3 regions of the Enterococcus sp. R12 genome follow, and region 3 is predicted to be linked to each of the others. Evidence: predicted binding sites of a transcription regulator. Region 3 holds the regulator's gene; each other region holds the start of a gene.
What was found. Region 3 encodes LexA, which represses DNA repair genes until DNA is damaged. Its sites were predicted from a motif close to CNAACANNTGTTNG; they were not measured.
Positions count from the first base shown of each region.

Region 1: uvrB (excinuclease ABC subunit UvrB) is a predicted target of LexA. The motif match lies at 6,090-6,103, and genes of this name have one in related genera.
Region 2: dinB (DNA polymerase IV) is a predicted target of LexA. The motif match lies at 4,917-4,930, and genes of this name have one in related genera.

Region 1 is NZ_CM176874.1:1,655,606-1,665,979, reverse strand. It holds gene ACTW1R_RS07670 (carboxylate--amine ligase) at 1-877, opposite strand, end outside; gene uvrA (excinuclease ABC subunit UvrA) at 1,186-4,002, opposite strand; gene uvrB (excinuclease ABC subunit UvrB) at 4,016-6,007, opposite strand; gene ACTW1R_RS07655 (amino acid ABC transporter substrate-binding protein/permease) at 6,278-8,431, shown strand; gene ACTW1R_RS07650 (amino acid ABC transporter ATP-binding protein) at 8,433-9,170, shown strand; gene ACTW1R_RS07645 (hypothetical protein) at 9,219-9,458, opposite strand; gene ACTW1R_RS07640 (hypothetical protein) at 9,847-10,374, shown strand, end outside.
Region 2 is NZ_CM176874.1:2,180,703-2,191,076, forward strand. It holds gene nrdD (anaerobic ribonucleoside-triphosphate reductase) at 75-2,270, shown strand; gene nrdG (anaerobic ribonucleoside-triphosphate reductase activating protein) at 2,354-2,950, shown strand; gene ACTW1R_RS10065 (DNA alkylation repair protein) at 3,088-3,744, opposite strand; gene dinB (DNA polymerase IV) at 3,764-4,888, opposite strand; gene ACTW1R_RS10075 (P-II family nitrogen regulator) at 5,039-5,380, opposite strand; gene ACTW1R_RS10080 (ammonium transporter) at 5,397-6,614, opposite strand; gene rsmI (16S rRNA (cytidine(1402)-2'-O)-methyltransferase) at 6,786-7,646, opposite strand; gene ACTW1R_RS10090 (DNA replication initiation control protein YabA) at 7,717-8,064, opposite strand; gene ACTW1R_RS10095 (PSP1 domain-containing protein) at 8,084-8,884, opposite strand; gene holB (DNA polymerase III subunit delta') at 8,914-9,846, opposite strand; gene darA (cyclic di-AMP receptor DarA) at 9,861-10,190, opposite strand; gene tmk (dTMP kinase) at 10,223-10,374, opposite strand, start outside.
Region 3 is NZ_CM176874.1:1,884,803-1,895,176, reverse strand. It holds gene ACTW1R_RS08760 (DUF456 domain-containing protein) at 1-524, shown strand, start outside; gene rnz (ribonuclease Z) at 597-1,553, shown strand; gene ACTW1R_RS08750 (SDR family NAD(P)-dependent oxidoreductase) at 1,537-2,325, shown strand; gene ACTW1R_RS08745 (lipopolysaccharide assembly protein LapA domain-containing protein) at 2,338-2,775, shown strand; gene recJ (single-stranded-DNA-specific exonuclease RecJ) at 2,924-5,224, shown strand; gene ACTW1R_RS08735 (adenine phosphoribosyltransferase) at 5,236-5,748, shown strand; gene ACTW1R_RS08730 (hypothetical protein) at 5,825-6,037, opposite strand; gene lexA (transcriptional repressor LexA) at 6,167-6,787, opposite strand; gene ACTW1R_RS08720 (DUF896 family protein) at 6,924-7,163, shown strand; gene tkt (transketolase) at 7,264-9,261, shown strand; gene ACTW1R_RS08710 (hypothetical protein) at 9,811-10,374, shown strand, end outside.

The sequences.
Region 1 (10,374 bases), 230 kb from region 3:
CTCGCGCATCATATTTCAAGTCAAAATTGGCAAATCCAACATATTCGATCTCTTTTAAAAACTTACGGATCATTTGATAGATTTGATCATTTTCATCTGGAATGATCACGACATAATTCCCAACAGCTCCAGGCGTTGGATCCTCTAATAAAGGATGACCTAAGCCCATCACGCGAACTTCGTGATTCTCATCAACATAGGCATTTAAGACCCGCATGTTGCTGTCATCGCCAGGAATAAAATCTTGGACGATCATTTCATATTGATAACCCGCTTGATAAATGCGAGAAACGATTTCTTCAAATTCTGTTCGATTGTCAATAATGAAGGCTTTTTTGCGCCCTTCAAAATCAACTGACAGCCACGCGACACTATTTGCTGGTTTCAAAGCCACAGGGAAATCAAAAGGCAGCTCTCCTTTGAACGTTCCTTCCGTCAACAGTTCAGGTGTTAAAATGAAGGTCTTAGGATAAGGCAAGCCATATTCCTCGCAAACTTCGTAAAAACTGACTTTATTGATCAACCGTTTTAATAAGGAATAGTCATTGGCAATAAAGGTATAATAAGGCTTCAATTCTTCTTTATGCTTCGCTAACAGTTCTGCATAGCCATCGCCGCAGGGAATCAATAAATATTTCATGGCAGGATCGTTGTAAGTATTTTTTCCTAACTTGATCAACGTCTCAGTGAATCCTGGATCATGGTCAAAACCTTCCACTTGATTGATTGTAACAATTTTACTAAAGCGGGTTGGCGCAAGTTCCGCACCAGCATAAGCAACTGATTGAATGCCATATGCTTCGTGGAATGCTCTGGCCATACCATAAACATTCATATCGCTTCCTAATAATATGGGAAGAAAATTTTCCTGACTCATCAAAAATCACTCTCTCTTTTGAATACGAAAAACGACCTCTCTCGTTTCGTTTAATTACAATAGAATTATAATACCACAAAGAAAAAAGCAATCAAAGTATCTATCTTTGATTGCTTTCTCCCACTTTGAACGGATAGAACTTATAGGCAGTTTATTCAATGCGAATATACGTATACCTATTGCTATTCTATCAAATAAAATTTTGATTTCAAGCCCTTATCATGAAATTTGCAGATATTTCACGCTTCCTTAAACTTTAGCGAAACCTATTGACAGACAAGTAAAAAAGTGAGTGCTCTTTTCCTTGCTTAAAGGACTTTTTTCAAATAATGACCGGTGTAGCTTTCAGAAACCGCAGCAATTTCTTCTGGTGTACCAGTTGCAATGATCGTTCCACCGCCTTCGCCACCTTCTGGACCTAGATCAATCACATGGTCCGCTGATTTGATGACATCCAAGTTGTGTTCGATCACTAAAACGGTATTGCCAGCGTCGACAAATCGTTCCAAAACTTTCAACAAACGGGCAATATCATCCGTATGCAGACCAGTCGTTGGTTCATCTAAGATATAAAAACTCTTGCCATTGGAATTTTTGTGCAGTTCACTGGCAAGCTTCATCCGTTGCGCTTCCCCACCAGACAAAGTAGTCGCTGGTTGTCCCATCGTGACATAACCTAGACCGACATCGACGATCGTTTGCAATTTTCGATGGATTTTAGGAATATGTTGGAAAAATTCCACTGCATCTTCCACGGTCATATCTAAGATTTCCGAAATATTTTTTCCTTTGTAATGAACTTCTAACGTTTCTGAGTTATAACGTTTGCCATGACAAACCTCACAAGGTACGTAGACATCAGGTAAGAAGTGCATCTCGATCTTGATGATTCCGTCCCCTTTACATGCTTCACAGCGTCCACCTTTTACATTAAAACTAAAGCGGCCTTTTTTGTAACCACGGACTTTCGCCTCATTGGTTTTAGCAAATAAATCGCGAATGTCATCAAAGACACTGGTATACGTTGCTGGATTGCTTCGAGGCGTCCGACCGATAGGGCTTTGATCGATATCGATCAATTTCTCAATAGCTTCATAACCAGTAATGGTTTTAAAGCGACCAGGCTTGTTCGAATTCCGATTGATTTTTTGCGCCAAGGCTTTTTTCAAAATTTCGTTGACTAATGTCGATTTACCAGAGCCAGAGACCCCAGTAACGGCGACGAACTTTCCTAATGGAAAATCGACCGAAATGTTTTTCAAGTTATTCTCAGAAGCACCGGTCACACGAATCTTTTCACCATTGCCTTTGCGGCGTTCCGTTGGTGTCGGGATTTGTCGTTTTCCTGATAAGTACTGACCTGTTAAGGAAGACGCATTGGCTGCGACTTCATCAGGAGTGCCTGCAGCGACGATCTCGCCACCTGCGTGTCCTGCACCTGGACCGACATCGATCAAGTAGTCCGCTGCCCGCATCGTGTCTTCGTCATGCTCAACGACGATCAGGGTATTCCCAAGATCACGCATTTTCCGCAATGAATCTAGTAAGCGATCGTTATCCCGTTGGTGAAGACCGATCGATGGCTCGTCAAGAATGTAGAGCACCCCAGACAAATTGGAGCCGATTTGTGTTGCCAAACGAATCCGTTGCGCTTCCCCACCAGAGAGTGTGCCTGATGCACGACTCAAGGTCAAATAGTCCAATCCGACATTTTTCAAGAAGCTTAAACGATCATCGACTTCTTTCACGATCGGACGTGCGATCATTTGCTCTTGTTCCGATAGTTTCAATTCTTCGACAAAGTTCAACGCATTGTTGATTGCCATCTCGCTCATTTCACCAATATGTTTTCCGTTGACTTGCACGCACAGCGCTTGAGGGTTCAAACGATAGCCATGACAAGTTTTACAAGTCAATTCCGTCATATACAAACGCATTTGATCACGGGTGAAATCAGAGTTGGTTTCATGATAACGGCGCTTAATATTTGGTAAGATTCCTTCAAAAGCTACCTCAACATCACGCACGCCACCGAAATCATTCTCATAATGGAAATGGAAAATTTCGCCATTCGAACCATTCAAAATAATGTCTTTGTGTTCTTCTGGCAGCTCTTCAAAGGGTGTGTCCATATCGATATTGAACTCTTGACAGGCTTGTTCCAGCATTTGCGGATAGTACTGTGAACTGATTGGGTTCCAAGGTAATAGTGCGCCTTCACGCAACGTTTTGCTTTGATCGGGAATCACTAGGTCGACATCGACTTCTAGCTTCACACCAAGACCATCACAGTCTGGACAAGCACCAAAAGGCGCATTGAATGAAAAGAGCCGTGGCTCTAATTCACCAACTGTAAAGCCACAATACGGGCAAGAATAGTGTTCACTGAAAAGCATCTCTTCTTGACCAATCACATCGACTACCGCATAGCCATCAGCTAAACGTAATGCCGCTTCAAAGGAATCAAACAGACGAGAACGGATGCCTTCCTTTACAACGATTCGGTCAATGATGATGGCAATATCATGCTTTTTATTTTTTTCTAATTCAGGCGCTTCGGAGACATCATAGACTTCGCCATCCACCCGCATCCGAACATAACCTTCTCTTTGGATACGTTCGAAGACTTTTTTGTGCTGCCCTTTCTTTTGATAAACGATAGGTGCCAACAATTGGATCTTGGTGCGTTCTGGTAATGCCAAAACTTCATCCACCATCTGCTCAACCGACTGACTAGTAATCTCAATATGATCATTGGGACAGATTGGGTGACCGATTCTGGCGTAAAGAAGCCGCAGATAATCATTGATTTCAGTAACCGTCCCCACTGTTGATCGCGGGTTCTTGCTGGTGGTTTTTTGATCGATAGAAATCGCTGGACTAAGTCCATCAATGCTATCTACGTCGGGTTTATCCATTTGCCCTAAAAACTGACGGGCATACGCCGATAGACTTTCGACATATCGGCGCTGTCCTTCGGCATACAACGTATCAAATGCTAAGGAGCTTTTCCCTGAACCCGAAAGACCAGTTACAACAACGAGCTGGTCTCTGGGAATCGTCACATCGATATTTTTTAAATTATGGGCCCGTGCCCCATGGATCACGATTTTATCATTTGCCATATTGTTTCTCCTTCTAATCAGCAGCTTTTAGCTCAAGAATAGTATCTCTCAAGGTAGCAGCCGTTTCAAAATCCAGTGCTTTCGCAGCATCTTTCATTTCTTTTTCTAATTTCAACAACAAGGTTGCTTTTTCTTCACGACTCAGCTCTTCATAAGAAGTCGTGGTGTATTCGCCAGTTTCTTCCGCCACTTTCGTGATTGCGATCAGATCGCGAATCTCTTTGATGATGGTTTTCGGTACGATTCCATGTTCTTCGTTATAGGCTTCTTGAATACTTCGGCGTCGCGCTGTTTCGTCGATCGCTCGCTGCATCGAATCGGTCATTTTATCGGCGTACATGATTACTTTGCCTTCTGAGTTACGAGCTGCTCGTCCGATGGTTTGGACTAATGAACGCTCGCTGCGCAAGAAGCCTTCCTTATCGGCATCAAGGATCGCAACCAGGGAAACTTCTGGGACGTCTAACCCTTCTCGCAATAAGTTGATTCCGACCAGTACATCAAATTCACCGAGACGCAGGTCGCGAATGATCTCTGTTCGTTCCAATGTTTTGATGTCACTGTGCAGGTATTTGACTTTGATCCCTAATTCTTTAAAGTAATCCGTCAAATCTTCAGACATTTTTTTCGTCAAGGTCGTGACAAAGACCCGTTCATTTCGCTCGACTCGCTCATTGATTTCTCCTACGAGGTCGTCAATTTGACCCATAATCGGTCGTACTTCGATCACCGGATCTAACAGACCAGTCGGACGAATGATTTGCTGAATGACGGTATCGGTTTGATCGTATTCATATGGTCCAGGTGTTGCTGAAACATAGACGATTTGGTTGACATGCTTCTCAAATTCTTCCAAGCGTAGCGGACGGTTATCCAGTGCAGAAGGCAAACGGAAACCATAATCCACTAACATTTGTTTTCTAGCACGGTCACCATTATACATCCCACGAACTTGCGGCATGGTCACGTGGGATTCATCAATAACGATCAGAAAGTCATCAGGAAAGAAATCTAATAACGTATAAGGCGGTTCGCCTTCTTTTCTTCCATCCATGTGGCGAGAGTAGTTTTCGATCCCTGAGGTATACCCCATTTCTCGCATCATTTCAATATCATAGTTGGTTCGCTGCTCTAAACGCTGTGCTTCCAGCAGCTTATTTTCTGCTCGCAAAACTTTCAGTCGTTCATCGAGTTCACTTTGGATCGAAGCGATCGCATGCTCCATATGGTCTTCATTGGTCACAAAGTGAGTTGCCGGAAAGATCGACACATGTTCGGTGTCACTCATGATCTCGCCCGTCAAGGCATCGACTTCACGAATCCGATCGATTTCATCGCCAAAAAACTCAATGCGTAACGCTCGCTCATCACGAGAAGCTGGGAAAATCTCCACAACATCGCCACGTACGCGAAAACGCCCCCGTTGAAAATCGATGTCGTTTCGTTCAAATTGGATCTCGATCAATTCTTTTAATAGTTGATCGCGAGACTTTTCCATCCCTACTCGTAAAGAAACAACCTGTCTGGCATACTCGATCGGCGAACCTAAACCGAAAATACAAGAGACAGAAGCTACAACGATCACATCGTTTCTCTCTAATAAAGAACTTGTGGCCGAGTGACGCAGCTTATCGATTTCATCGTTGACACTGGAGTCTTTTTCGATGTATGTATCACTGGAAGGAACATACGCTTCTGGTTGATAGTAATCATAGTAACTGACAAAGTACTCGACCGCATTATTTGGGAAAAAGTCCTTGAACTCGCCATATAATTGTCCAGCCAGTGTTTTATTATGGGCAATGATCAATGTCGGTTTATTGACTTCCTTAATTAGATTAGAAATCGTATAAGTCTTACCGGTCCCAGTGGCTCCCAACAAAATCTGTGCTTTTTTTCCACCGACCACCCCGTCAACCAATTGATGGATCGCTTCTGGCTGATCCCCAGCTGGTTGATATTTTGATACTAAGTCAAATTCATGGGAAGTTGTTCTTTCGATCATCTTCATTCCCCCTCGATTATTCTAAACGACAACAAAAAAAGAAAAACTCGCTGCCGCTTTTCCATAAATAAGTATATCATAGCGAACATACTTTCGCCATCATTTGCTATGAAAGTTTCATGCGATTAAGCATAACTTAACATGTTTGATTTTCTAACATCTGATGTGAGGTTTAAGCAATTTTGTCATATTTTTAAAGAGAAAGACTTGTGTGTTGAAGAAAAAATCCATATAATCTATAAATACGTTATATCTAAAGGGGGAATTTTCTTGAAAAGAAAACACATGTCCTTCGCTTTAATCGCGCTGATTATCAGCATTTTTACGCTATCAGTAAAGTCAGCAAGTGCGGAGGAAACTACGTATAAGATAGGAACAGATTTAACATTTGCTCCTTTCGAATTCCAAAATGAAAATAATGAATACGTTGGGATCGATATAGATTTATTAAACGCGATCGCTGAAGATCAAGGTTTTGCAGTTGATTTACGTCCTTTAGGTTTTGACGCCTCCATTCAAGGCGTGCAATCAAATCAGTTAGATGGCATGATTGCTGGGATGAGCATCACTGATGAACGTAAAGAAACGTTTGATTTCTCAGATCCTTATTTTGATAGTGGGATTCAAATGGCGGTAGCTGCTGACAATGACAGCATTACTAGCTACGAAGATCTTGAGGGCGAAACGGTCGGTGCAAAGGTCGGTACCGAAAGTGCCCGCTTTTTAGAAGAAAATAAAGACCAATATGGCTACGACATCAAACTTTATGATGACGCTACTGGGTTATATGGCGCTGTACGCAATGGTACTGTGGCAGCCGCTTTTGATGATTATCCAGTGCTTGGCTATGCCATCAACAACGGCGAACCGATGAAACTTGTCGGCGAACCTGAAAAAGGTGCTTCTTACGGATTCGCTGTCAGAAAAGGCCAAAATCAAGAACTACTTGAAAAATTCAATGCTGGTTTAGCCAACATGAAAGCTTCTGGCAAATACGACGAAATCGTCAATACTTACATCACAACGTCTGATTCAGATGCAGACACCAGTGAAATGGTGAAAGTCGAACCAAAGAAAGATGTTTACCGAATTGCCAGTGACTCCGCCTTCGCTCCATTTGAATTCCAAAATGAAGACAATGAGTATGTAGGGATCGATGTCGATTTAATGAATCGGGCGGCAGAATTGCAAGGGTTCAACATTGAATTCAATTTCATCGGATTTTCAGGAGCTTTGCAAGCCTTGGATGGTAACCAAGCAGATGGGATGATCGCTGGGATGACGATCACTGATGAGCGTCGTCAATCCTATGACTTCTCTGACTCTTACTTTGAAAGCGGCATTCAGATCGCTGTAAAAGAAGGCAATGATTCCATCAATTCCTATGAAGATTTAGATGGAAAAACCGTTGGTGCGAAAGTGGGAACAGAAAGTGCAGACTTCTTGATCGCCAACGAAGAAAAATATGGCTATTCGATCAAATATTATGATGCAGCCGATCAATTATATGCAGCTGTTAACGGCGGACAAATCGATGCCATGATGGATGATTATCCAGTGATCGGTTATGCCATCAGCCAAGGTCAAAAACTAGTGACACCGATTGAAAAAGAATCTGGCGGTCAGTACGGTTTTGCGGTGAAAAAAGGCCAAAATCCTGAACTGATCCAAATGTTCAATGAAGCATTGAAAGAAATGAAACGGACTGGCGAGTACGATCAAATCATCAATAAATACATTGAAGATGGCTCTGCCACAGAAAAACGAGTGGATGAATCAACGATCACTGGTTTGATCAGCAACAACTATAACGTCTTATTAAAAGGTTTATGGAATACCCTTTTACTAGCATTGATTTCTTTTGCCTTAGCATTAGTGATCGGCATCATTTTTGGACTATTTAGTGTTGCTCCAATCAAAGCATTGCGGGTTTTTGCAGGGATCTATGTTGATATCATTCGTGGTATTCCTATGATGGTATTGGCTTTCTTCATCTTCTTCGGACTTTCCGATGCCATTGGTATCACGATTCCCGACTTTGCAGCCGGGGTCATTACATTGACTTTAAATGCCAGTGCCTATATCGCTGAGATCGTCCGTGGCGGGATCAATGCGGTGCCAAAAGGTCAGATGGAAGCCTCTCGAAGTTTGGGGATGACCTACACTCGGACAATGCAGAAAATCATTTTACCGCAAGCGATCAAAATCATGATTCCATCTTTCGTTAACCAATTCGTTATCTCGTTGAAAGATACAACGATCATCTCGGTTATCGGAGTCGTAGAATTATTGCAAACTGGGAAAATCATCGTTGCTCGGACTACGCAAAGTACCTATGTTTACTTGATCATCGCGATTATTTACTTAGTCGTGATCACAGCTTTAACGAAACTTGCAAAAGTTTTAGAAAAGAAGGTGAAATAGCATGAAAGAAAAAATCTTAGTTGAAAATCTTGTAAAAAAATACGGCGACAATACCGTATTGAACAATATCAATGTTTCAATCGCTGAAGGAGAAGTCGTTTGTGTGATCGGTCCTTCCGGATCCGGGAAATCGACGTTCTTACGCTGTTTGAACCGCTTAGAAGAACCAACCAGCGGTGATATTATCGTTGACGGCGCACATCTGATGGATAAAAACACCAATATCAATGCTGTTCGTCAACATATCGGCATGGTGTTTCAGCATTTCAATCTCTTCCCTCACTTGTCGGTTTTAGAAAATATCATTTTAGCACCGATGGATCTAAAAAATGCTTCTCGGCAAGAAGCGGAAAAGAACGCAATTCGTTTATTAGAAACGGTCGGTTTGGCAGATAAAAAAGACATGTACCCTGACAATCTGTCTGGAGGACAAAAACAACGGGTGGCGATCGCTAGAGCTTTAGCAATGAATCCCGATGTGATGTTGTTCGATGAACCAACCTCCGCACTCGATCCAGAAATGGTTGGCGATGTCCTCAATGTTATGAAGGATTTGGCAAAACAAGGAATGACCATGGTGATCGTAACTCACGAGATGGGTTTTGCCAAAGAAGTAGCAAACCGTGTGATGTTTATTGACGGCGGGAACTTCTTGGAAGACGGTACACCTGAGCAAATCTTTACCAATCCTAAGCATGAGCGTACCAAAGACTTCTTAGACAAAGTATTGAATATTTAAAAAAGCCTCTGCAACAGTCCGACGAAGGAACTGTTGCAGAGGTTTTCTTTATTGCTTGTTCCGTTTCGTTTCATCTGCGATCCGCTTTTGATTTTCCCCCAAAAACACTTTTGTATCGATGGGGTTTGCTTTGTTCGCCCCGCCGATGCCAGTATCAACCATTTTCCCCCAGCCCTTCAACGGCTCTTTCCCCGCTGCACGAAGCTTGGCATTTTTTAACCGTAATGCCTGTTTTTTTTCTTCTTTTTTCGCTTGATGTTTTGCTTGCCAATCCCTTAAGATCTTCATTCCCTCTTCCTCCCTTTTCTATTAAAACAATGCCACATTCAAATGCTCGAAAACATTCCCAACGATCTGTTTGCGTCAAATGCCCTTTGCCACTGAAGCCGTATTTTTTTATCTTGTAGTTGACTATAGTATATCACGTGAATTTTATAATCATCAGGAATAGAGACTAAATTTTATTAAAACTATGAAATGCAATTTGAAATCGAGTAGTCAGATCAGGAGTGGCATGTTACACTTATTAAACAACACTCCCTCCATAACTGCATAAGCTGTATAAATACATTGATTCTTTTGTTTAAACATCGGTCAGAACCCTTCTTATAAAAAACCAACCTTAAAATAACAACAAAAGAAAAATGCAGAAAATTACTTTGGAGGCATGCATCGTATGAAAACCATCTATTTCTTTCCCTTACTGATTTTCCTTTCCTTATCACTCACAGGCTGTACCCTGATTGACGAACTCCTGGATGAAACGCGACAAAGCAGTTCGTCATTAGAAACAGCGGTGACTTCTGAATCATTGTCAATGGATTCGGAAGCTAGCAGCTCTTCCTCTACTGAAAAGCAATCAACGTCTACTACAATTGACATAAGCAGCTCTTCTGACAGCCTTGATCAACAGTCAGTAAGTACCGAAGAATCCACCTCTCACTTCTCCTATTGCGAGCAATTACAGATTGGATTGCCACGACGTTGGAATAGAACCGTCACCAAAGATTTGCTCCACCAATTGCAAGAAGGAATGTCCTGCGATCAAGTATTAGAGATCATGGGTGGACTGCCTTCTTGGCGACTAGCGATTCTAGGCGTGGAATCCAATGCCTGGATCAATCAAGAGGGCGAAGCGATCATCGTTACCCTTTCCAACCGAACCGTTACTGGCGTTACCTGGCATGATCAATTCTCAGAAACA
Region 2 (10,374 bases), 300 kb from region 3:
TATCCACCACTATATATAGTTGCTCATTTCTACAATTTGTTTTATTATATTGAGGAAGATAAGGAGTGGTAGAAATGATGAACATTAAGAGAAATCCTGAGCAAGGGTTGGAAAGACAGTCCGCTTTGCGTCAGTTAAAAATCGTTAAACGTGATGGACGGCTTGTCGATTTTGATGATCAAAAAATTTACGATGCGTTAGTGAAAGCCCTAAGAAAAATCAACGGCGAGCTTTCTCCCATCGACCACGAAAAAATCACCGAGATCGTTGACAGTGTCGATCACGAGATCGCGGAACGTTTTCGTACGAATGTAAAAATCTATGAGATCCAAAATATCGTCGAGCATATCTTATTAGCAAAAAACGAGTATGCCTTGGCTGAAGAATATATCAACTATCGGACCCATCGTGATTTCGAGCGCAGCAAAGCCACAGACATCAACTTTACGATCAACAAATTGATGAATAAAGATCAATCGGTCGTCAATGAAAATGCCAATAAAGATAGCAATGTGTTCAATACACAACGTGATTTGACCGCTGGGATCGTAGGAAAATCGATCGGTTTGAAAATGCTCCCTCCTCACGTGGCAAATGCTCACCAAAAAGGCGACATTCATTACCATGACTTGGATTATCATCCTTACACCCCAATGACCAACTGCTGCTTGATCGATTTTAAAGGCATGCTGAATAATGGGTTTAAAATTGGGAACGCCGAAGTGGAATCGCCAAAATCGATCCAAACGGCCACCGCTCAAATCTCACAAATCATTGCAAACGTAGCATCGAGTCAATATGGCGGCTGTTCTGCTGATCGAACAGATGAATTATTGGCTCCTTTTGCTGAGTTGAATTATCAAAAGCATCTAAAAGATGCCGAAGAATGGATCGAGTCGCCTGAACGTCGGGAAGCTTATGCGAAGAGCAAAACGCGCAAAGATATCTACGATGCAATGCAAAGTCTAGAATACGAAATCAATACGTTATTCACCTCAAACGGACAAACGCCGTTTACTTCCCTTGGGTTTGGTTTAGGAACCAACTGGTTCGAACGGGAGATCCAACGAGCGATTCTCCAAATTCGCATCAACGGGTTAGGCAGTGAGAAGCGTACCGCTATTTTTCCAAAATTGATCTTTAGTATTCGCCGTGGCGTCAACTTGGCCCCTACCGATCCGAACTATGATATTAAAGAACTGGCTTTAGAGTGTGCCACCAAACGGATGTATCCTGATATTTTGAATTATGATAAATTGGTTGAATTGACCGGCAGCTTTAAAGTGCCGATGGGCTGTCGTTCTTTCTTGCAAGGCTGGAAAAACGAACGTGGCGAAGAAGTCAATGTTGGTCGGATGAATCTAGGTGTCGTAACATTGAATATTCCTCGGATCGCCTTAGAAGCAAATGGTGATCAAGAAAAATTCTGGACGCTGCTGGAAGATCGTCTGCAAATCGTAAAGGATGCTCTTGTCTATCGGGTGGAGCGCTGTAAAGAAGCCAGCCCTGCGAATGCGCCGATCCTTTATATGTATGGGGCTTTCGGTGAACGTTTGGATCGCAAAGACAATGTGAATGAACTATTCAAAAACAAACGTGCTACTGTTTCTCTTGGATATATCGGTTTGTATGAAGCTGCTTCGGCTTTTTATGGTGGAACATGGGAACAAGATCCAGAAGCAAAAGCCTTTACCCTAGCGATCGTGAAAGAATTGAAAGCTCATGCAGATGCTTGGGGCGATGAATACGGCTATCATTTCAGCGTATATTCGACGCCTAGTGAAAGCCTGACTGATCGTTTCTGCCGCTTGGATACCGAAAAATTCGGTGAAGTTGAAAACATTACCGACAAAGAATACTACACCAACAGCTTCCACTATGATGTGCGGAAAAATCCGACACCATTTGAAAAACTTGATTTTGAAAAAGAGTATCCAAAATACTGTTCTGGCGGGTTTATTCATTACTGCGAATACCCAGTCTTGCAGCAAAATCCAAAAGCGTTAGAAGCGGTATGGGATTACGCTTATGATCGGGTCGCCTATCTTGGAACAAATACCCCTATCGATCACTGTTATGAGTGTGGGTATGAAGGAGATTTCAATCCAACCGAACGGGGCTTCGAATGCCCGCAATGCGGCAATCATGACCCAAAAAGTTGTGACGTCGTCAAAAGAACCTGTGGGTATCTTGGAAATCCTCAAGCTCGTCCAATGGTCAATGGACGGCACAAAGAAATTTCTGCCCGGGTCAAACATTTGCAAGAATAAACGAAAAAGGAGTGCTAGATTTCTTCTACACTCCTTTTCTTGAAGACCAATCCCTGTAATTCATGATAGAAAGAAGTTTTCTTATGAGAAATCCGAAACCTAAAGAATGGCAAGCCAAAGAATATAGCCAAAATTATATTGCTGATTACAAAGCCTTCAACTTTGTTGATGGTGAAGGCATTCGAAATAGTTTATACGTGAGCGGCTGTCTCTTTGCTTGTGAAGGATGTTTTAACAAAGCGGTCCAAAACTTTCGCTATGGTACACCTTTTACGCAAGAACTAGAGGATCGAATCATCGAAGATCTGCGGCATGATTATGTCCAAGGGCTGACCCTCCTAGGCGGCGAACCTTTCTTGAACACAACAGTCTGTCTGAAAGTCGTTGATCGGGTTCGTGCTGAATTTGGGCACAGCAAAGATATTTGGAGCTGGTCAGGCTACACCTATGAAGAATTGCTTTTGGAAACACCCGATAAATTGGAACTTTTATCCAATATCGATATTTTAGTCGACGGTCGTTTTGAACTGAGCAAACGAAATTTAAACTTGCAGTTTCGCGGCAGCAGCAATCAACGAATCATTGATCTTGCTGCATCTCGGGAACAAGGAAAAGCGGTTATCTGGGCAAAGTGCAAAGATGCTGAAGCAAGCTACGAACAAATCAAAAAACAAATTTAAAAACTAAAAACACCGTGCATCTTGAGGTGACCCCAAAAGTTAGACCAAAAAATCGAACTTTTGGCGGTCACCTCCTCTTCCTTCAAAGATGATGCACGGTGTTTTTTTATGTTATCTCAACTCAGTGACCAAGCTTTTTACAGGTATTTACTTGCTTCACGAATCGTCAAAGGCGCCAGACTTGTTTGATAGCGAAGCAGAAAGTCTTGGACCCACTGAGGATTCGTCTTGGCATAATCTCGTAAGCTCCAACCAATGGCTTTGTTGATAAAGAATTCAGAACTCCCCAAATTATTGACGAGGACCTCTTCAAGCAGTGGTTGATCCATCTGTTCTTTTTGCAGCAGTTGATGGAGTATTGCCACTCGCCGCAGCCAAAGATTTTCCTCAAGACTCCAGCGAAGCATTTCAGCTTTTAACGCTGGCAGTCGGCGAACTAGTTTTCTGACAACCTCACTTAGGACGTCCACGCTATCCCACCAAGCTTTTGTTATGACTAGCTGTTCAATTTTTGCCAGATCGATGGCCGCTAGAAACGGCTCCATCACCACTAAATAATCAATCGCAAGGTATTGGTGTTCCCGATAGCTGCTTTGCCAACAATGATCGATAAAGTCCCAATCAACCGTTTTCGTTTGTTTTGCAGCTTTGAAGGTCGCTTTCTCCTGCTGGCGGCGCAACGGCGTAGGAATGCCTAAAAAATCAAACTGATGCCGCATGTAGGCGGCCATTTTTTCACTTCGCTCCTGATTAGCCAATCCTGTCATCGTGTCATATACTTGATAGAGTGTCATTTTGCTCCTCCTCTTCAGCCTACTGCTCGTCAGATAGTTGCCATAAGGGCAGTACAATATTTTCATAGGTCAGTGGATCAAGATTTGTGACGGTGATCCCCAAAAGACGGATGCCTTTTTCCAGACCTAAAATTTCTTCCCAAATCAGACTTGCTTCGGAAAATAGCTGTTCTTTTTTATGAACATAGGTTGGCAAGGTCACTCGCTTGGTGATCGTAGAGTAATCACTGTAACGAACTTTCAACACGACCGTCTTGCCATGTTTTTGTGTGCGCTTCAGTGATCTTTCGACTTCTTCTGCGATAGCCCGTAACTGGCTCAATACTTGTTCTTCACTGGTTAATGGATTGCCGTATGTATGCTCTTTTCCAACTGATTTCCGTTCTCTGGTCACACTAACTGGGGAATCATGGATCCCTCTAACTTTCCGATACAAGGAATACCCCATTTTGCCAAATTCACGAATCAGCGCCATCTCACTCCAGTCATACAGATCAGCTCCTGTAAAAATACCTAACTCATGCATCCGCGGAACAGTTTTCTTCCCGATCCCGTGAAATTTATCAATGGGTAATTGTTGCAAAAAGGCCACTGCCTCATCTGGCATCACCACCGTCAATCCTCGTGGTTTATAATAATCCGAAGACAGTTTTGCCAAGAATTTGTTGTAACTGACTCCTGCCGAACAGGTCAGATGAATCTCTTGCCAGATGTCTCGTTGAATCAAACGAGCGATCTTAATTGCTGAAGGACAATTGATCTTGTTGACTGTGACATCTAGATACGCTTCATCAATAGAAACTGGTTCGATGATGTCGGTGTATCGATGAAAAATTTCTCTGACTTGATGGGACACTTCACGATACTTTTGATGATTTCCCGGTTTAAAAATCGCTTGCGGACAAAGCTCATAGGCTTTTTGCGCACTCATTGCCGAGTGGATGCCATATTGTCGTGCCAGATAATTGGCGGTCGTGACCACTCCTCGTCCGCCAGTATCACTTGGGTGACGGGCAATGACGAGGGGATGCTTGGCAAGCTCTGGATCATCCCGTTCTTCCACCGAAGCAAAAAAAGCATCCATATCAATATGAATAATTTTGCGGCTCGTATCATTTTTTAAGGGAAATTGCAGTTCCGACATCGTTGTTCACCTCACTTCTTATTATAAACGAACAGAGGTTCCCTATCAAGCAAGGAATCGAGGGAAGCACGCAAAAAGGACCAATCTTCATTGGTCCTTTCTTCTACATTCACTGCTTTTGCGGCCCTCTTCATGGTCCAAGAAGTTCTACTATAAGGCAGCTTCCCCTCGTTCATTAGTGCGAATCCGAATCGCTTCTTCCAACGGGTAGACGAATATTTTGCCGTCACCGACTTCATCTGTCCGACAGATCGATACAATCAGCTCAATCACCGCATCGACTTTTTCATCTGCTAAAACAAAACGGACATTTACTTTTGGTAAAAGAGTTGTGATCACTTCTTGGCCACGAATAAACTCTTTGAGGCCTTTTTGATTGCCACAGCCCAGCACTTGACTGACTGTCATGCCGCTGATCAAATCAGACTGATCAAAAGCGGCCTTTAGTTCTTCTAATTTTTCTTGGCGAATAATCGCTTCAACTTTTTTCATGACTGCTCCTCCACTCTTAAGAATCTAACCCCATAAAGGTAGGATAGGCCGTTTCGTCATGTTCGATCCGATCCATCCCCACTGCTTCTTCTTGTTGCGATACGCGAATCGGCATTACCCATTTGATCAAAGTGATAATGACAAAGGATAAGATACCTGCAAATAGAATCGTAAATACGATACTTTCGGCTTGTGCGAGAAAAAGATCAACGCCGCCATAGAGCAATCCTGACCGTCCACCCACTGCTGGATCCGCAAAGATCCCTGTCATCAAACCACCGAAGATCCCACCTACGCCATGGCAGCCAAAGGCATCCAGCGCATCATCTAATCCTAGACGATGTTTGATGACAGAAATAAAGAAGTAGCAAAACGGACTGACTAAAGCGCCAATGATAAAGGAAGACCAAAGCGAGACAAATCCCGCACCTGGTGTGATGGCAACTAAGCCCACGACGGCTCCAGTACACGCACCAACGATCGTCGGTTTGCCCAACACGATTTTTTCGATCAGCATCCAAGAAAGCATCGCACTGGCTGCTGCCGTATTCGTGGTCATTAGGGCGTGGATCGCTAGACCATCAGCTGCTAACGCAGAGCCAGCATTAAAGCCAAACCAGCCAAACCATAAAAGGCCAGCACCTAGTACAACAAAGGGAATATTATGAGGACGATATTCGGTTTGATGAAATTCTCGCCGCTTACCGACAACGATCGCTAAGACTAACCCACTGATACCCGAACTGATATGAACGACATTGCCTCCCGCAAAATCAATCGAGCCGATCGCATCTAAAAAACCGCCGCCCCATACCATATGTGCCATTGGAAAATACACGAGAACTAGCCAGAAGCCGATAAATAGGAAAATAGCTGAGAAACGCATTCTGCCCACGACAGATCCAGTAATGATCGCCGTTGTGATCAAGGCAAACATCATTTGAAAGGCCGCAAATAACCCTTCAGGAATCCCTTCTCCTTCTGTCATCGAGACATGATTGAAAAAGACTTTATCTAAATTCCCAATAAATGAGCCTGTGCCGCTAAAAGATAAGGTATACCCTAAAGCGACCCATAGCACAGACGCCAAGCCCATCGTACAAATCACCATCATCATGGTATTGAGGATGTTTTTGCGACGTTCCAATCCTCCGTAAAAAAATGCCAATGCTGGAGTCATAAGAAAAACCATGCCGCTACAAATTAAAATAAATGCAATATTCCCTGTGTTCATTTTTGACGCCTCCTTTTCTTTATGTTAGCTATCCTAACATCATATTTTCAAATAATCTAGATTTTTCTGAGAAAACCGTGAATTTTCTGAAAATAGCTAACTATTGATGTCAGATAATTTAACACAAGTCCGAAAAAAGACAAAAAAATACCGAGAGAATTCTCGGTATGATTACGTTTCTAATTGATGGTAGGCTTGATAAACAAGCTGTTTCTTCACTTGATTGCGTTTAGCCACTTCTTTGATGGCTTCTTTCGAAGACAAGTCTGCCTCTTCCATCAAGGCTGCCACCTGTTCAGCATAGCTTCCTTCATAAACGACTTCAGGGATTTCAGAAGCGCCTTCCACTAATAGACAGCATTCCCCTTTGATTGGTTGTTGGTCGAGGTATTCAATCAATTCTGAAAAGGTCCCTCGCAAGTATTCTTCGTGGATTTTCGTCAATTCACGGCAGATAACTGCTTGACGTTCTCCCAATACCTCTTTCATCGTTTCGATCGTCGCTGCGATTCGATACGGTGACTCATAAAAAATCATCGTAGCTTTTTGGCTTGCCAATTCACTTAACGCTTGCTTTTGTTCTTTTTTCTTACGAGGTAAAAAGCCATAAAAAAGATTCGGCTGCGGTGATAAGCCAGAAGCGATCAGCGCGGTCAAACCAGCCGTAGGACCTGGGAGCGCAATCACTGCGATTCCTTCGACCAAGCACGCCTTGACTAATTCATGACCTGGATCACTAATGGAGGGCATACCAGCATCACTGCATTGGGCAATAGTCTTGCCCATTTGCAGCTGTTCTATCAGCTGTGGCACCCGTTCTTTATAATTGTGTTCATGTAAGCTTTTTTGCGGTGTCGCAATCTCAAAATGATTCAACAATTTCTGGGTATTTCGAGTATCTTCACTTGCGATCAGGTCCGCTTCTTTTAAAATTTTGACACATCGGAACGTCATATCTTCCAAGTTACCGATCGGTGTTGGAACAAGATACAGTTTTCCACTGTCTTGTTTATAACTTTGCTGCTTTTGCATGTACTGCTCCTTTCGAAAAAAAGACCAGCAGAAACTGATCTTTTTTCTAACGAACCGCTTCGTCTGTCAGCTATTTGCCGCTTTCACGATAGATCACTTCTAGACAAAACGCACAAGGTTCGTCATGTTCTCTGCGAGAACCGTATAAGTCATAACAAACATGAAATCCTTCTTCGTAAATCTTTTCTAAATTCATCCGTGATTTAGAAAGCTCTTGTTTGACCGATTCAGCGGGTGCATCTGCCACTTGGTTCAACTCACGAATGTGTTCACGTAAGCGTTGATTTTCCAATTCTAATGTCGTATTTTTTTCGACGATTTCTTGCAAAGACTGCTTCATTTCCGCTAGATTATTCAAGGAATTTTGCAACTCCACTTCTAACTGATTCAATCCGTCATATATTGATCGTTTGTCCATGCTCATTATGGTCACCTACTTATTTTGTCACTAGTTCTTCATAATCATACTCGATTGGTGTTTGCCGATCATGCAAACGGACTTTGATCACTCGGCTCAACAGATCCAGCCCGACCACACGTCCTTTGCCATCTGGCGTTTCAACTTCCTTGCCGCGATCCGGCAATTCTTTTTTTGCACGCTCATACTCTTCACTTTCGTACTTAAGACAACACATCAAACGACCACATAACCCTGAAATTTTTGCAGGATTTAAGGAGAGTCCTTGATCCTTAGCCATCTTGATGGACACTGGGATAAAATCGCCTAAAAACGTCGCACAGCATAGTTTGCGACCGCAGGGTCCAACTCCGCCTAGCGCCTTTGCTTCATCCCTGACACCAATTTGGCGCAGTTCGATCCGTGTATGAAATTCACTTGCCAAGTCTTTGACCAACTCACGAAAATCTACGCGGCTTTCTGCCGTGAACGAAAAAATCAGTTTTGTGCGCTCAAAGGTATATGCCACCCGAATCAGCTTCATTGGCAGCTGGTGTGCTCGAATTTTTTCTTTCCCGATTTTCAACGCTTCGTCTGCTGCTTTTTGATTGGCGGCAGCTTGCTCTAAATCTTTTTTCGTCGCTCGACGCAGGATCGGTTTGACTGCTTGAGGCAAATCGCTCTCATTCATTTTTCTGCTTTTTGTAACCACCGTGGCAAGACATTTGGCATCTTGTGATTCCACGATGACTTGTTCATTTATGGTATAGGTCTGTTTTTTTGGTGTGTAAAAATAAATCTGGCCCACGTCATGATAACGCACTCCGACAACTTCGATCATCTCTGGTCTCCTTTTCCGGCTGCTGCGTTTTATCCATAGATGATTTTCACGGAAAATTGTTCTGCCACTCCTTGGAAAGACACATTGGCTTGCAATTTTTTTTGTGCTTGCAATGCGGCTTCAATGGCACGATTGATCTCTTTTCCCCATAAACCTTGTGCCAACAATCGATCTCGTTCCTCTTGAAAGTAAAATAACAAGAGCAAAAAGATTTCTGATTGCTGATTTTTTTCTTTTGCTAGACCCAATAATTTTTTCTGAACAAAAATAAATGCTTGCGGGTCTTTCTTCAAAAGGTAATTCACCCAACGCTTAACAGCATCCTTAGTTTCATTAAACCATTCATTCTGCGAGATTTCAACTGCTTTATGATAACTATTAGTCAAGTGGCTCAGAAGTCGACTCGTCTCTTTGGAAAGTCCTTCTTCTTGGAGCTTCTCCTGTAGTTTTTCTTTTGACAGCTGCGAAAAATGAATGATCTGACAGCGAGACTGAATCGTCGGCAAAATACGTCCTAAACTCTCAGTTTCTAAAATCGCCAAAAAGTTTCCCACCGGTTCTTCCAAAAACTTTAATAGGCTGTTGGCAGCGCTGTTGTTCATTTTGTCAGCTTGAGACAAAATAAAGATTTTCAGACGACTTTCAAAGCCGCTTTTTGAGAACTCCTCTTGCAGCTGCCGAATCTGGTCGACTTTGATCATCTGCCCATCCGGCTCGATTTGGATGACGTCAGGATGCTCTCCTTGGGCGATCCGCAGACAATTGCTGCAAGTGCCGCACGGGGCTTCTTCTTGCACATTGGTACAAAAAAGGCGTTTTGCGAGCCACAGACTTAATTCGTGCTTGCCAGTCCCCTTGTCCCCTTCAAAAAGATAAGCATGAGCAATGCGCCCATGCTTGATACTTTTTTTTAGTTGGGCAAAAACAAGAGGCTGATATTCTTGTAGAAATAACTCCTCCATGAAAAGCTCCTTTTTTAATATTGATGGAATCCGTCAACCGGTAGCACGAACACAGTTGCTCCGCCGACTTCGACTTCGACTGGATAAGGAACTTGACCGTCTAAGGAAATGTCTAAAGACATCGGTGTCGAGACATATTGTTTTCTTGATTGACAGGTTTTTTTGATCAATTCTAATGCATCTTGTACCCGATCGTCTTCAATACCAATGATAAACGTACTGTTGCCAGCCTTTAAAAACCCACCCGTTGAGGACAATTTTGTAGCACGGATATTGGCATCAATAAACTCATTTGCCAAACGATTACTGTCTTTGTCTTGTACGATTGCCATAATTAATTTCATGGGACCATCTCCTTTGTGTTATCCAACCTACTCTAGATTGACTTGAAGTAAGCAGGATACGATTCAACGATTGCTGAATAGCTGGATTCAACAACTTCTTGTAACCCCATTCTAGCATCAATCTTATGAATGCGTACAGGATTTTCTTCCGCCAGCTTAAGATACGCATGACGAACCCGTTGAT
Region 3 (10,374 bases):
AAGCCTTTTCGGAAGTGAAACGGATGCATATGGAACGGAAGATCAAAGGGGAACAAATGGCAGTTCTTACCCACACCAATGAAGGCGTGCATCAATTTAAAGTCGAGGACTTTCTCGATTTTACTGGGAACAATAAGACATCAACGGGTGGATTGATCGGGATGCTCGTTGGCGTGCTAGGCGGACCTTTAGGAATCATGCTGGGCTGGTTTGGTGGCAGTATGATCGGTGCTACTCGTGATGCAAAAGAGATCCAAAATGCGCAAATGCTTTTTGAACATGTCGGAAACCAAATTGGTGTTGGTGATACGGGGTTATTATTGATCGCAGATGAAGAAGACAATCGTCCTTTGAATCAATTGATCATGAATGAATTAGGCGGTGACATCACGCGCTTTGACTACGATGAAGTGGAAGCAGAGATTGAAACGGCTAAGAAAGTCGAAGAATCCACCAAAGCACGCGTTCAAGAAGACTGGAAAAACTCTCATAACGACGCAGAAGATCGCCAATCTGAGAAATAAAATCCACAAGCTTCAATTGCAACTTGATTTCTTTTCCGCTAAAATTGGAAAGAGATGAAAGGAAAGAAGCTTATGGAATTAGAATTTTTAGGAACAGGCGCAGGTGTGCCTGCGAAACATCGAAACGTGACCAGCATTGCGTTACGACTTTTAGATGAACGGAATGCCGTTTGGCTTTTTGATTGTGGCGAAGGGACGCAAATGCAGATTTTGCATTCTACGATTCGTCCACGAAAGATTGAAAAAATCTTTATCACTCATCTTCATGGTGACCATATCTATGGGTTGCCAGGATTGATCAGCAGCCGCTCCTTTCAAGGAGGCGACACGCCTCTAGAGATTTATGGACCCAAGGGGATCAAAGCATACGTTCAAACCGTTTTGCGGATTTCTCAGACCAAAGTCAGCTACCCCTTACATTTTTTCGAGATTGAAGAAGAAGGGATTCTTTTTAAAGATCAGCAATTTGAAGTATCGTGTCTGCGCCTTGATCATGGCATTGACAGTTTTGGTTATCGGATTGTTGAAGCAAGCCATCAAGGGGAATTGCAAGTGCAGGCTTTACTGGAACTTGGGTTGAAACCTGGGCCGCTCTTCGGTCGTTTGAAAAAAGGTGAAGTAGTTACCCTTGACGATGGACGTCAAATCAATGGGGCTGATTTCTTGGGCCAAGCGAAAAAAGGTCGGATCGTGGCGATATTAGGTGATACGCGTAAATGTCAAAACGCCGTACTGCTAGCAGAAGATGCGGATGTATTGGTGCATGAAAGTACCTTTAACAAAGAAGAAGCCAAGTTGGCTCGCGCTTATTTTCACTCGACGACGCGGCAAGCTGCCGAAGTGGCACAAGAAGCTCAAGCTAAGCGTTTGCTGTTGACCCATATCAGTGCGCGTTACGTTGGCAAAGATATTACAAATTTAGTAAATGAAGCAAAAGAAGTATTTCCGAATACGTTGATCGTCAAAGATTTTGATATTGTCGAGATCCCTTTTGCCGGAGAGGAAGAAACAGATGAATTTAGAGAATAAAGTTGTCGTTGTAACAGGTGGCTCTGCTGGACTTGGAGAACAAATCTGTTATGAAGCCGCAAAACGTGGTGCGATCGTCGTGACTTGTGCCCGAAGAACGAATCTGATTGGAAAAGTCAAAGAACAATGTATGGAATTAAGCGGCAAAGAAGCGTATGCGTTTCAATTGGATGTAGCAAATCCTGAAAGTGTGGAGCGCTTACTAGAAAAAATCAATGAAAAAGTTGGTAAGATCGATGTCTTCGTCAATAATGCTGGCTACGGGATCTTTCAAGAATTTACAGAGATGGACCCGGCGGTCATCCGAAATATGTTCGAAGTCAATGTTCTTGGCATGATGGTTTTGACCCAGCAAGTAGCGATCCAAATGGCTGAACAAAAGCATGGTCACATCATAAATGTTGCTTCGATCGCAGGTAAGATCGCTACGCCAAAAACGGCCGTCTACTCTGCAACAAAATTTGCTGTGCTCGGTTTTTCTAACGCATTACGTTTAGAACTAAAACCATTAGGGATCAACGTAACAACGGTCAATCCTGGACCGATCGAAACGGCATTCTTTGACCAAGCAGACCCAAGCGGTAGTTACTTATCGTCGGTGGGCAGCCTAGTGCTCGAACCGAACAAATTAGCGCAAACGATCGTCAAAGCGATGATCCATCCAAAACGAGAAATCAATCGCCCACATATTTTAGGCGCTGCTGCGAAACTATATACCCTGTTTCCTTCAATCGGCGATTATATGGCGGGAACGATGTTCAACAAAAAATAGGAGTTGAAGCCCATGAAAAATCAATGGCGTGTTATCGTTGGTATTTTACTGATTTTAGTGATCGTTTTATTTGCCGTTGCAAACAATATGACTGTCCCGATCAACTTTGGCTTCACAACGATTCAATCGCCACTGATCTTAGTCATTATTGGTTCTGCTTTGTTAGGCGCATTGATTTTGCTGTTGGTTTCCACAAGCGCAATGTTCCGCCAAAAAAAAGAACTAAAGCAATTGAGAAAAGAGCTTTCAGATTATCGTTCGAATAACGAGAAGGTTCTCCAAGAACAACGAGAAGCTTTGGAACGGGAATACACGAACAAGCAGGCGGAGTTAGCGGCAAGACAGCAGCAGCTCGATGATCAAGAAGCCCAGCTTTCCTCACGTGCTGCGGGCGCATCCACGCCACCAACGATCGATGAGGAAATGAAGTCTTTTGAATCGCAAGCCTAAAACAACGACGTTTCACAAAAAAAGAGTTTGCTAGTGCAAGATTTGCTGCAAGCTCTTTTTTTTTGTGTTGTAAAACGAGTGCTGTTTCTCTCGTTGTTTTTCTTTTTTGCATAAACTTTGCTATAATATCCTAGTTAGGAGTGATTTGGTGAAACGTGCAAATTTTCATTGGGTGCGTCCGCAAGAAAGCGAAACGACCCCAGTATTTAAAGAGCTGATCCAAGAAAGAAAGATCCCTGAGCGGATCGGCGCGTTGCTATGGCAGCGAAATATTCGAACAGCAGAGGCGCTCGATGCTTTTTTATCAACGGACCTGCAATATCTTCATGATCCGTTTTTATTTCATGATATGGCTAAAGCCGTGGAACGAATCCATGAAGCGATTTTAAATGGCGAACGAATCTTGATTTATGGTGATTACGATGCGGATGGGATTACGAGCACTACCGTGTTAAAGGAAACGTTGGAATTGCTAGGGGCGGAAGCTGAGTATTATTTGCCTAATCGTTTTACAGATGGATATGGGCCCAATCTAACTGTCTATCAAGATAAAATTGCAGCAGGGACGCAATTGATCATCACCGTCGACAATGGGGTGTCTGGTCATGAGGCGATTGCTTATGCTCAAGGACAAGGAGTTGACGTGATCGTCACAGATCACCATGAACTACCTGCAGAACTACCGGAGGCGTTTGCTATTGTCCATCCCCGTCACCCTCAAGGAAACTATCCTTTTGGTGATTTGGCTGGAGTCGGCGTCGCATTTAAAGTGGCTTGCGCTTTGTTAGAAGAAGTGCCAGTGGAATTGCTTGATCTTGTTGCGATTGGGACGATCGCTGATATGGTTTCTTTAACCGATGAGAATCGGCTATTAGTCAGCAACGGGTTGAAAATGATTCAGCAATCGGATCGCATCGGACTGAATGAGTTGCTGTCAGTCAGCGGTTTGAAAAAACAAACAGTCAACGAAACAGACATTGGCTTCGCCGTTGGACCACGGTTAAATGCGATCGGTCGTTTGGAGGACCCCAATCCGGCTGTTCGCTTATTGACTACCTTCGATGAAGAAGAGGCAGTCAGCTTAGCCCAAACCTTAGATACGATCAATCAGCAGCGAAAAACCTTTGTTGAAGAAATCATGAAAGAAGCACAAGAAAAAATCGATCCTGCGAATCATGTTCATTTGGTGGTGGGAGATCATTGGCACGAAGGCGTTTTAGGGATCGTGGCAGGACGAATCATGCAAAGTACAGGACAACCAGTAATCGTTTTGACAAAAAAAGAAAATGGCTTAGCCAAAGGGTCGGGAAGAAGCATTGCTGCGTTGAATCTGTTTGAAATGCTGTCGACGATGAAAGACATGTTTACTAGCTTTGGCGGCCATCATGCAGCAGTTGGATTAAGTATCCCCATCGATCATTTAGATATGCTGCAAGCCCAAATGAATCGTTATGTTGAAGAAAATGCCATTGACCTCAGTCAGGGCATCCCATTAGCGATCGATGAGGAGCTACCGTTAACAGAAGTTTCGATCAGTTTTATTGAATCATTAAAAGTCTTAGCGCCTTTTGGAACGGACAACCCCTTACCGAAATTTTTATTTTCTAATCTGATGACTCAAAATGCTCGCCAGATTGGTTCAGAAAATCAGCATTTGAAGTTAGTGATGAGCGATGAGTCTAACACGCAGCTGGATGTCATTGGGTTTGGTTTTGGAAAAGATTTAGTAGCGTTTGAAAACGACCGCTTATCGATCGTTGGTCAGCTTTCCATCAATGAATGGAATGGCAACAAAAAACCGCAGCTCATGTTGGATGATTTTGCAGTGGAAGGGATTCAGCTATTTGATTATCGTTCGAAAAGAAGCCGTCAAGGTGTCTCTCTGGGCAGTCAAACACTAGGCGTTCTTTTCAAGCAGAAACTTCCTCGGGAATTGCAAGGCTTTTGTGGGCAAACCACCATATTTGACTCAGTTACAGCCTTGGAAGATACTTTTCGTGCTGGTCAGTTCCAAGAGATTGCATTTTTAGATTGTCCTGCTGACCCTGCATTGATCAAAGAGATCGTTCAAGCGCTCCAGGCGTCAAGAGTTGCTTTTGTTTTCTACTCGACAGAAGATGCTTATTTAGATGGGGTAGGGACAAGAGAGCAATACAGTCGTCTCTTTCAACTGATCAAACAGCAGCCTCGTTTGGACATTCGTTACAAACTAAAGATGGTCGCTGACTATCTAAAAATTCCACAAAAATTACTTATTTTCATGATTCAGGTGTTTTCTGAGCTGGAATTTGTTACAATACAAGATGGTGTTTTGAATAAAACTGCTGATCCTGTTTCCCGTCCATTGACGGAGAGTCATTTGTATCAGCAACGACAAAAACTGATCAAAACAGAAGAATTTTTATTAATGAGTGATTTATCAACCCTTCGTCAGTGGTTGACAGTCTAGGAGGAAAGAAAATGGATTTAAAAGAGTATATTGCTAGTATTCCTGATTATCCCCAAGAGGGAATTATTTTTCGGGACATCTCGCCATTGATGGCAGATGGAGAAGCGTATCGGTATGCGACACAACAAATCGTTGAGTATGCACAAGAAAAAGGCATCGATATGGTGGTAGGACCTGAAGCCCGCGGCTTTATCGTTGGTTGTCCAGTTGCCTATCAATTAGGTGTCGGCTTTGCCCCAGTACGTAAAAAAGGCAAATTGCCACGGGAAACGATTGAAGCAGAATATGAAAAAGAGTACGGTGTGGATGTCTTGACGCTGCACGCCGATGCCATCAAACCAGGTCAACGTGTCTTGATCTGTGATGATCTACTAGCAACTGGCGGAACGATCAAAGCAACGATCGAACTCGTAGAAAAACTAGGTGGCATCGTTGTTGGCTGTGCCTTCTTGATCGAACTGATGGATCTACATGGAAGAGACAAGATCCAAGGTGTCGAAATTAAGACGTTAATGGAATACTAAAAAAGCAGAAACAAAAAAGGACTCGCTGGAGTCCTTTTTTGTTTCTGCTGCCTTATGGGCGTATGTAGGGGAAGGATCATGGTTCATAACGATAAAAATCATGATCGTGATAATAATGGCGGTTACGTTTGCGCTCTGCTTGGCGGAATTTCTTTTCATCCCAAAGCATGAACCAAAGCATCATTAGAGGGCAAAAAATCAGAACAGCACTTAAAACGCCAAAATAGCCAATAACAATTCCCATCAATAATACCCACAACATAAAACCAAATCGACGAACTGCTTTCATCTCATTCACTCCTTAAATAATACGAACTTATGTTTGTATACTTATTATACGAATGTTTGTTCGCTTTGTAAAGAGGAAAGAAAAAAAATCTTCGTAGAAACGAAGATTTCCTAGTCAGCTCGTTGAGCATCAAAGCAGATGGCGATACAATCCAACAACCAATCCTAAAATCGTTACGTCAGGCAAAATGATTGGTTCTAAATAATCATTTTCCGGTTGTAAACGAATGTAATTCTTTTCTTTATAGAATCGTTTGCACGTAGCTTCGTCTTCATCTGTCATAGCAATCACGATATCGCCATTTTGAGCACTTTGTTGTTTACGAACGATTACTTGATCACCGTCGAGAATGCCAGCATTGATCATACTTTCTCCTCGGATCGTCAACATGAATAAACTTCCTGTGCTATTCGCTAAATCTGGCGGAATCGGAAAGAAATCGGATGCATCTTCCACGGCTAAAATCGGTTCTCCAGCAGTTACGACACCAAGCATCGGAATGGATGCTGGTTGAACATCGATTTTTTCAAGACCGGAAGCAGTTAATTCAATGGCTCTGGGTTTTGTAGGATCTCGTAAGATCAGCCCTTTTTTTTCAAGTCGGGACAAATGGCCATGAACAGTTGAGGTAGAAGATAACTGAACGGCTTCGCCAATTTCGCGAACAGTCGGCGGATAGCCTTTTTCAGTGACACGTGTATGAATGAACTTAAGAATTTCGATTTGTCGATTTTCTGTTCGTTTTGCCAAAACTGACACCTTCTTTCATTTGATAACCTTAGTGTACCATAGCTATATCGATTATTCAAACAAATGTTCGCTTTTTGTGCTATTGTTTTTGCTCGCTAGTTTGTAGTAAAATCAAGAGGGAAAAGGAGGAACAACTATGCTATCTCAAGAAAAATTAGCTCGAATCAATGAACTTGCCAACAAGAAAAAAACAGAAGGATTGACTGAGGCTGAGACCCACGAACAAAAAGTTCTGCGTGAAGAGTATTTAACCGCCTTTCGTGGAGGGATGCGACACCATATCGAAGGAATGAAAATCGTTGACCCTGAAGGTGCTGATGTAACACCAGAGAAGTTAAAAGAGATTCAAAAGAAAAAAGGTCTCCACGGCAGATAATTGTGAATTCCTTTTCATTGCTATTGAAATAAGCTTCTGAATCACGTATAATGAAAGATGTAATAAAGGTAAAAAAAACCTAAATTAGGAGGAACTACCATTGTTTGATAAAATCGATCAATTAGGAGTGAACACCCTTCGTACATTAAGTATCGAAGCCGTACAAAAAGCCAATTCAGGACATCCAGGATTACCGATGGGGGCAGCACCCATGGCCTATGCCTTGTGGACGAAACACTTGAAAGTCAATCCAACGACTTCTCGCAACTGGGTGGATCGTGACCGCTTTGTTTTGTCTGCTGGACACGGTTCGGCGTTATTGTACAGCTTGTTGCACGTGTCTGGTTACGATGTGACCATTGAGGATCTAAAAAACTTCCGTCAATGGGATAGCCGCACGCCAGGACATCCAGAAGTCGATCACACAGACGGCGTGGAAGCAACCACTGGACCTTTAGGACAAGGGATCGCCATGGCAGTCGGTATGGCGATGGCCGAAGCCCACTTGGCTGCAACCTACAATCGCGACAAGTATCAAGTCATTGATCACTATACCTACGCTTTATGTGGCGATGGGGACTTGATGGAAGGTGTTTCGCAAGAAGCTGCATCCATGGCTGGTCACATGAAATTAGACAAACTGATCGTCTTGTACGATTCAAATGACATCTCCCTAGATGGCCCAACTTCAAAAGCCTTTACAGAAAATGTCGGTGCGCGTTTTGAAGCGTATGGCTGGCAACACATTCTCGTTGAAGACGGCAATGATTTAGAAGCGATCTCGAAAGCGATCGACGAAGCAAAAGCTGAAAGCGACAAACCAACCTTGATCGAAATCAAGACTGTGATCGGATACGGTGCGCCAAATCAAGGCACCTCTGCCGTTCATGGTGCGCCGATCGGTGCCGAAGGCATTTCTGCAGCCAAAGCGATTTATGGTTGGGAATACCCAGAATTTACCGTACCTGAAGAAGTTGCCGCGCGCTTCAAAGAAACCATGATCGATGAAGGGCAAAAAGCTGAAGCAGCTTGGAACGAAACCTTCCGTGCCTATGAAGCAGCCTACCCAGAACTTGCTGCGCAATTCAAACAAGCCTTTGCGGGTGAATTGCCAGCAGATTGGGATGCAGCATTACCAAGCTACGAAGTTGGCAGCTCACAAGCTAGTCGAGTATCCAGCAAAGAGATGATCCAAGCCTTATCCAAAGCCGTCCCTAGTCTCTGGGGTGGATCGGCTGACCTTTCTGGATCCAACAACACGATGGTTGCAGCAGAAAAAGACTTTGAACCTGGCCAATACGAAGGCCGCAACATTTGGTTTGGCGTCCGAGAATTTGCGATGGCGGCAGCGATGAACGGCATCCAATTGCATGGCGGTACGCGAATCTATGGCGGAACCTTCTTCGTCTTCGTTGATTACTTGCGTCCAGCGGTGCGCTTGTCTGCGATCCAGCATGCACCTGTTATCTATGTCTTGACGCATGACTCCGTGGCGGTTGGAGAAGATGGACCGACGCATGAGCCAATCGAGCAATTAGCCAGCGTCCGTTGCATGCCAAATGTCCAAGTGATTCGTCCAGCAGACGGCAATGAAACCCGTGCTGCCTGGAAATTGGCCATGACGACAACGGATAAACCAACGGTCTTAGTCTTAAGCCGACAAAATCTACCAGTGATCGAAGGCACGCAAACCGGTGCGGATGAAAATGTCGCAAAAGGTGGTTACGTGATTTCAAAACAAGCTGGTGAAACACCAGCGGGGATTTTGATCGCCACAGGTTCTGAAGTGAATCTTGCGGTCCAAGCACAAGCTAAATTGGCAGAAGAAGGCATCGATGTATCGGTGGTCTCCTTACCAAGCTTTGATTTGTTTGAAGCACAAAGCTCAGAATACAAAGAAAGCGTCTTGCCAAAAGCAGTGAAGAAACGGGTAGCGATCGAAGCAGCTTCCCCATTTGGTTGGGAACGTTACACCGGTTACCATGGAAAAGTGATCGCGATCGATCATTTCGGTGCATCCGCACCTGGTGACAAAGTCTTAGCGGAATTCGGCTTCAGTGTTGAGAATGTCGTGAATACTTTCAAATCAATCGATTAATTGATCGACAATCAATCAAAAATAGCACGTTCGAGAATCTTTTCGATTTTCGAGCGTGTTTTTTTGTCTGGAGCATGGTTAGAGAACCACAAGGGAGAGGAATGAGAAACGCAAGTCACCGATTCAACAGGGAAATACTTTCTATCGATGAGCCAATCGTCAGAGAGAAACTGGATCAAACAAATAATAAACGTCACTTTGTTGTATAAAATTGAATATATATGAATAAAAATGCCGGTTTTCGTTGTTGCAAGGCTGGTTCCTGTGTATAGTTAAAGAAAAGGAAACTAAACAATAAGAGCCAAGGAGAATGGCTCAAGAAAAGAGAACAGGGAAGAACGACTACTTGAAGAAAGAGGAATAAGGAGATGGGAAAACACGATGAAAAGGTTGAGGGTTAGTCACACGAACCGACGAAAGAAATGCGGCGTTATGAGTGGAAAAAAGAAAAAAACCATTCTTTTGGTAATACTACTGCTAAAGCTATTTTCACGAGACGTTTACGCAACAGAATTGAATGAAATTTCAACAGGTGATGAAGCAAACGTTGTGATACATACTGATTTTCTCAAGAGTGAAGTGACAAATCCGTCTATTTATCTCACCTATACGGCCGTTCCGTCAAGTGGAAGTGAGATAATTGATGTTCACGTTGAGATCAATGGGGCATACCATAGTCATCTTTATTTGAAAGATGAAAACAATCACGACACAGTGGAGGAATTCGAATTCGGCAGTGGAATCGTTGTTTTGCCCTATCATCAATCAGAAGCGATGTATCTTGAGCTTGTAGCGGTTGACAGCAGCGGCGCCAGTGGACGATTCAAATTAGAACATCCGATTACTGTGGTAGATCCGCCCGCTCTGCCGTCACCAACTCCTGATGAAATTAGTACTGAATTCTTTTGGGAGGATGAAAGAACATTTGTGAACAATCGCTTATACATGGGAATCGCTGGAGAAACAGAAATAGATCGATTCCGAGTATCAGAAGCGAAGATCCATGAAGCAGTCGAATCGATTGGCGGGACAATTTTGCAAGAAGCGGATTGGTCATGGCACATTCTCATAGGTGTCAAAAAAAGTACCGCTGAAGAGCTGATCGCCATGATT